Regions from separate parts of the Bacillus sp. SH7-1 genome, predicted to be linked through region 1. Evidence: a T-box and tRNA genes for the amino acid it is inferred to sense, from the RefSeq annotation. Region 1 holds a T-box; the other holds one or more tRNA genes.
What was found. A T-box is a leader RNA that pairs with one kind of tRNA and senses whether it is charged. The one in region 1 lies ahead of serS (serine--tRNA ligase), so its partner is inferred to be a tRNA-Ser.

Region 1 (3,428 bases):
ATGACATAGGTATTGATGTATGGGGTCCTGATATTCCTGATCCTATTACTTTCTTAGACTTATTTACGACAGATAGTACATATAACTTTGATAAGTATTCAAATAAGCAATATGATGAACTAATTTATAAGGTAAAAACCGATTTAGCTGATGAAGAAAAGGCACGTTGGGAAGCAATGAAACAAGCAGAGAAAATATTATTAGAAGATGGAGCAGTAGCGCCGATCTACCAACAAGGAAGATCATATTTACAACGTTCTTTTGTCAAAGGTATTGTGACCAACGATTTTGGTGGAGAATTTAACTATAAATGGGCTAAAGTTAAAAGATAGGTGGGTAAATTTGAAATATGATGAAGAAAAGGAATAGGTAAAAAAGGAGTTGATTTCCGAATCCTTTTAGTTATAAATAATGTGGAGTTAGAGTATAATTTTATATGGGTATATGGTATTTGATGAACGCTTTATCCTTTAATGGTGATTAATGAGGGAGTGTAAGGGGAGGGGCTTACAGCCCTTTTTTTATGGTGTTCTATAAGTTTTCTTATATAAGTAGATGCAGTTTGTATCAAGTAAATTGTTATACCTTTGAAATAAATTTGTACCGCTCTATCCCTTTGTATGAAGGGATCTTTTTGTGTACATGTGTAATTGTACACATGTACACAAAAAAATAAATCGTTCTATCGCTCTATATGTTTTATGAGGTAGTGTCACATGCCCATCAAGCTAAGGTTTTGAGGTACCCCCTAAATGAGAACTTTCTTCCTCTACAGTTAGTCATTTTAAGAAATTAGCTCATTTTTTTGTTTTGGTGCAACCTTTTCTATTAGGTTGATGAGCATGTGGTGCTACCCCATCACAATCAAGCTAAGAAAAGCAGATACCCTAAAACAAAAAAACAAGCCGTTTTCTGTCAAAAATACCCAGAATTTTCATCCATCTGTTTCAAAATATATTCATATTATTTATCCTAAAACATAAGTTTGTAAAGTATTTCTGACTATACTTTATTTTAAAACTACAATAATTCCTTGATAAATAAATAGAAATGTTGTAAAGTTATGATAATTTAACTGTATATCGTTTGAAAGCGATGAAAGGAAATAGTAACAGGTATCTTTTCTTTTAGAGAGTCGGTGGTTGGTGTAAACCGATAGAAAGAACTTGCGAATCCGTCCTTGAGCGAAATGTAGAACACTTCAATGTGAAGTTAGTAATCGTTTCCGGCTAAAAGCCGTTAATAATTTAAGTGGAGGGCGTATATTTTCTGTGCTTTCAACTAGGGTGGCAACGCGGGTTAACTCTCGTCCCTTTTATAGGGACGGGAGTTTTTTGTGTTTTTAGTAAAATTCCCTTCCTTAAAAGTTTAACGTGAACGAAGAAGATAGTACTAGTCATTTATTAAAGGAGAGATAAGACATGTTAGATGTAAAAGTATTACGTACAAATTTTGAAGAAGTGAAGAAGAATTTGAATAATCGCGGAGGGGAGTTTCTTGAATTAGATAAGTTTGAAGAATTAGATCAAAAGCGCCGTGAACTGTTAGTAGCAGGTGAAGAATTAAAAAGTAAACGTAACGAGGTATCTGAGCTAATTGCGAAGTTAAAACGTGAAAAGCAAGATGCTAATGAACTTATAATCGAAATGCGTGAAGTAGGAGACAAGATTAAAGCGTTAGATGATGAGTTACGTAACGTAGAAGAGGAATTGAATTCTATATTATTAGCATTACCAAATATCCCTAATGAAACAGTGCCTATTGGAGCATCCGAAGATGATAATGTTGAAATACGTAAGTGGGGAGAAATAAACGAATTTTCATTTGAAGCAAAACCACATTGGGAAGTTGCTGAGAAACTAGGATTACTAGATTTTGAGCGAGCTGCAAAAGTAACAGGAAGTCGTTTCGTATATTACAATGGCTTGGGAGCACGTTTAGAGCGAGCAGTAGCTAACTTTATGCTGGATTTACATGTTGAAGAACATGGGTATACGGAAGTGGTTCCGCCGTTTATCGTAAATAGCGATAGTTTATTAGGAACAGGGCAATTCCCGAAATTTAAGGAAGATGTATTTACATTAGAAGGCACAGATTACTCTTTAATTCCAACGGCGGAAGTACCGTTAGCGAACTATTATCGTGATGAAATTTTAAATGTTGAGGAATTACCTATTAATTTTACTGCTCATACGCCATGTTTCCGTTCTGAAGCCGGTAGTGCAGGACGTGATACGAGAGGACTTATTCGTCAACACCAATTTAGCAAAGTTGAAATGGTTAAATATACAAAGCCAGAAGAATCATACGATGAGCTAGAAAAATTAACAGCGAATGCTGAAAAAGTACTGCAATTGTTACAATTACCTTATCGAGTAATCGTATTATGTACAGCTGATATAGCATTTCCGGCTGCGAAAACATATGACATTGAAGTGTGGTTACCTAGCTATGGGATTTATCGTGAAATTTCTTCTTGCTCAAACTGTGAAGATTTCCAAGCGCGTCGTGCAAGCATTCGTTTCCGTCGTACACAAGGTGCAAAACCAGAATTTGTACACACACTAAATGGCTCTGGATTAGCTATAGGTCGCACAGTAGCGGCTATTTTAGAGAACTACCAACAAGAAGACGGCTCAATTATAATCCCAGAAGTATTACGTCCATACATGGGAGGCGTAGAGGTTATTAAATGAGAAAGATGTTGATTGGTGATAAAGTTTAACCATGAGTAATAGAGTCCTATTAATTTAGGACTCTATTTATATAGCAAATTCATTTAGGAGTCTCACGATATGCCCCATCAACTTAAGAATTTTATAACACCCCAAAACAATAAAATTGTACATTTTCACTTGGTTATCCAGATAACTACGATAATACAAGGATTATGTAAGGCGTAACAGGAGAACTAGGAAGGATAGGGAATGGACTGGTTGAAATGTTAGGAAATCCATATGGACATGGGGCGGGTGGTGGAATTTGGTTGAATCCTTTTGACAGACGATATCTAGTAGTTTCTATGAATATACAGCAAGATGGTGGAGAAACTGTACTTATTCCAGTTTTTGATCAAAAAACCGCAGATCTTTTTAATTTAGTGCTTGCTGCTGAATATCTGAGTCAATGTGGTACGGGACCGGGAGAATGTAACTAGTATATAAATTTAGCAATTTATATAGTAAAAAGTATATTTGTACGGTAGAATTTCCACTTCTATAAAAAATCTCTTTTATGATGCAATAAAATTACAGTATGTTTTTGTTGTTATCATGTTTTCATAGTAAAAAGTATTTTTTAGGGCGTCGATTAAACATATAAAAGATGAAGTCCTTATTAATGTCGTTTTGTCACCTAACTGCATTTATTAAGTTATGATAAATATTTTCGGAGGTGACATATGTCAGAGAAAAATGAGTTTGAATCAC
Region 2 (3,428 bases), on a different contig from region 1:
GAAGCTGCACTTTCTATTAAAGGTGTGGGAGAAGATTTTGTTGGCGTATTTATTCGTGCCCCGTATGTTGTAGATGTAGCAGATGATGTCGAAGTGCTTTCTACGCATGGCGACCGAATGGTAGCGGTAAAACAAAAACAGTTTTTAGCTGCTTCATTCCATCCGGAATTGACGGATGATCATCGTGTAACAGCATACTTTGTAGAAATGGTAAAAGAAGCGAAAATGAAAAAAGTTGTATAAGTAACTTGCAACTTGTATAAGATTATAGTAAATTGATGGTAACAATTTTATAAAATAAGCGTGTTGATAGGAAGTAGTAACAAATGTGGTTTCTTATAGAGAGTCGGTGGTTGGTGGAAATCGATAGAAACAGTTTGTGAATCCATCCTGGAATGGAATGTGGAATATCTTTATGATTAGTAAACGTTCCCGGTGAAGAGCCGTTATTTCTACTGGAGAGGAAGGCGGTAATGCTTTCAACTAGGGTGGCAACGCGGGTTAACTCCCGTCCCTTTATATAGGGACGGGAGTTTTTTGTGTTTTATAAAATAAAAGGAGGAGTATATAATGCTTGATATTAAATTTTTACGTACAAATTTTGAAGAAGTAAAAGCAAAGTTACAACATAGAGGCGAAGATTTAACTGACTTTGGTCGCTTTGAAGAGTTAGATACGAGAAGAAGAGAACTACTTGTTCAAACAGAGGAACTAAAAAGTAAACGTAATGAAGTATCTCAACAAATTTCTGTATTGAAGCGCGAAAAGAAAGATGCGGAAGCTCTAATTCTAGAAATGCGTGAAGTTGGAGAAAAAGTAAAAGATCTTGATAATGAACTTCGTACAGTTGAAGAAGATTTAGAAAGATTAATGTTATCTATTCCAAATATCCCTCATGAATCTGCTCCAGTTGGTGAAACAGAGGATGATAATGTAGTAGCGCGTACTTGGGGAGATGTGAAGGAATTTGCTTTTGAACCAAAACCACATTGGGATCTTGCTACAGATTTAGGAATTCTAGACTTTGAACGTGCTGGGAAAGTAACGGGAAGCCGTTTCGTATTCTATAAAGGTGCTGGCGCAAGGTTAGAGCGTGCTCTAATTAGCTTTATGCTTGATCTTCATACTGATGAGCACGGATACGAAGAAGTATTACCTCCGTATATGGTAAACCGTGCAAGTATGACAGGAACTGGACAACTTCCAAAGTTTGAAGAAGATGCATTCCGTATTGAAAGTGAAGATTACTTCTTAATTCCAACAGCTGAAGTACCTGTAACGAATATGCACCGTGATGAAATCTTAAATAAAGAGCAATTGCCTATAAGATATGCTGCATTTAGCTCTTGTTTCCGTTCTGAAGCAGGTTCAGCTGGCCGTGATACACGTGGTTTAATTCGTCAGCATCAGTTCAATAAAGTAGAGCTTGTAAAGTTCGTGAAACCAGAAGATTCTTATGAAGAGTTAGAAAAACTAACAAATGATGCAGAACGCGTGTTACAATTGTTAGAGTTGCCATATCGCGTTATGAGCATGTGCACAGGCGATTTAGGATTTACAGCAGCGAAAAAATACGATATCGAAGTATGGATTCCAAGCTATGGCACATATCGTGAAATTTCTTCTTGTAGTAATTTTGAGGCTTTCCAAGCGAGACGTGCAAATATCCGTTTCCGTCGTGAACCAAACGGAAAACCAGAACATGTTCATACATTAAATGGATCTGGTCTTGCAATTGGACGTACGGTGGCAGCTATTTTAGAGAATTACCAACAAGAAGATGGTACAATTATAATTCCAGAAGTTCTTCGCCCTTATATGGGAGGAAAAACAGTTATTAAGTAAATTTATAAACATTCATCGGTATGAGTGATTGGTAATTATGAGCGTTGTCAGTACTATAATGTAGGAGAGGGAAAGTAAAATTTTCCTTTCCTCATAATTTATTTTAGTAGGGTTGACTAACTGTTTTTCTTTTGATATTATATTTGATGTCAATATGGAGGTATACCCAAGTCTGGCTGAAGGGATCGGTCTTGAAAACCGACAGGCGGCGAGAGTCGCGCGGGGGTTCGAATCCCTCTACCTCCTCCAGATATAATTGACAACAGCGCATATAAGTGGAGATTGGAGAACTCGTTACCAACACGTAACGAGTTTTTATTTTAAAACCAATCATAAAGTATGGTGTAAGGCGATTTTGTCCTTATTACGCACTCATATTCCGATGATTATCTTCATAGATATGAAAGGAGTCAACATGGATCTTATTATACAAACGTTTCCTTTAGATGGAAAAACTTTATATTATGTACAATGTCCTGTCTGTAAGAACAATAGAATTTTAAACAGTGGTGCAAACGTATCGCGCATTATTAGCGATGATACATTCCGTAAACTTTGTGGTTGCACTTGTGATGTAAAACAAACTGCGACAAAAGTAGAGGCACCAAAAAAAGTTAAAAAAGAAGCTGTAAAGAAAGAAGCAGCTCCAAAACGTACAGGTAAAGTATTAACAGCAGTAATTAACGGGAAAGAAATGACTGTTAAAGAGATTGCTGAGACATACGATATTAGTACAAGTACGGTTCGTCAGCGTATTAACGCTGGAAAACCAGAGAGTGAAATTATTGCTCCAACAAAGAAGAAGTAATTTAATAGAAAAACCCGTGCGTATGCACGGGTTTTTTATTTTACAAGTTTACGTGTTTGTTTTAAAAAATGGCCAATTTTTTTTATGATTGGTTCAATAGAATCTCCATCTTTTAAAATATCGTATTCATTAATGTTTAATCGTAAAACAGGGCATGAATTAAAGTTATTGATCCAGTTTTCGTAACGCCCATGCATCTCTTTCCAATACTCAATTGGTGTTTGCTGCTCCATCGGGCGTCCGCGTTCTTGAATACGGTCTACAATATCATCGAAAGAACCCTCTAAGTAAATTAATAAGTCTGGATGAGGGAAGTAAGGAGTCATGACCATAGCGTCAAATAAACCTTTGTATGTTTCATAATCAGTTTCCGTCATTGTACCTTTTTCATGATGCATCTTTGCAAAAATGCCAGTGTCTTCATAGATAGAACGGTCTTGAATAAAACCGCCACCATATTCAAAAATTCTCTTTTGTTCTTTAAATCGTTCTGCTAAAAAGTATACTTGCAAGTGGAAGCTCCAGCGTGTGAAATCAGCATAGAACTTGTCCAAATATGGATTAGAATCTACTTTTTCAAATGATGTGCGATAACCTAAAGCGTTAGCTAGTGCAGTTGTCATAGTTGATTTTCCGACACCTACTGTTCCAGCGATAGTAATTACTGCATCATTTGGTATATCATATTTTTGCCTTAAATTCATTATTATTTCGACTCCTTTAAGAGAGTATTTTGAAGGGCGGATAGGATGACGTTTAAATCATCGGGATTTTG

Region 2: it encodes a tRNA-Ser, which carries the amino acid that the T-box ahead of serS (serine--tRNA ligase) is inferred to sense. The anticodon was not compared.

The regions. Positions count from the first base shown of each region.
Region 1 covers NZ_QNUD01000029.1:21,738-25,165, reverse strand. Annotated here, with positions in the region: gene DN390_RS21620 (peptide ABC transporter substrate-binding protein) at 1-332, shown strand, start outside; T-box leader at 1,087-1,317, shown strand; gene serS (serine--tRNA ligase) at 1,422-2,696, shown strand; gene DN390_RS21610 (hypothetical protein) at 2,942-3,157, shown strand; gene DN390_RS21605 (exosporium leader peptide-containing protein) at 3,401-3,428, shown strand, end outside.
Region 2 covers NZ_QNUD01000047.1:5,904-9,331, reverse strand. Annotated here, with positions in the region: gene pdxT (pyridoxal 5'-phosphate synthase glutaminase subunit PdxT) at 1-243, shown strand, start outside; T-box leader at 298-519, shown strand; gene serS (serine--tRNA ligase) at 571-1,845, shown strand; tRNA gene DN390_RS27555 (tRNA-Ser) at 2,002-2,094, shown strand; gene DN390_RS27550 (sigma factor-like helix-turn-helix DNA-binding protein) at 2,261-2,653, shown strand; gene DN390_RS27545 (deoxynucleoside kinase) at 2,689-3,357, opposite strand; gene DN390_RS27540 (deoxynucleoside kinase) at 3,360-3,428, opposite strand, start outside.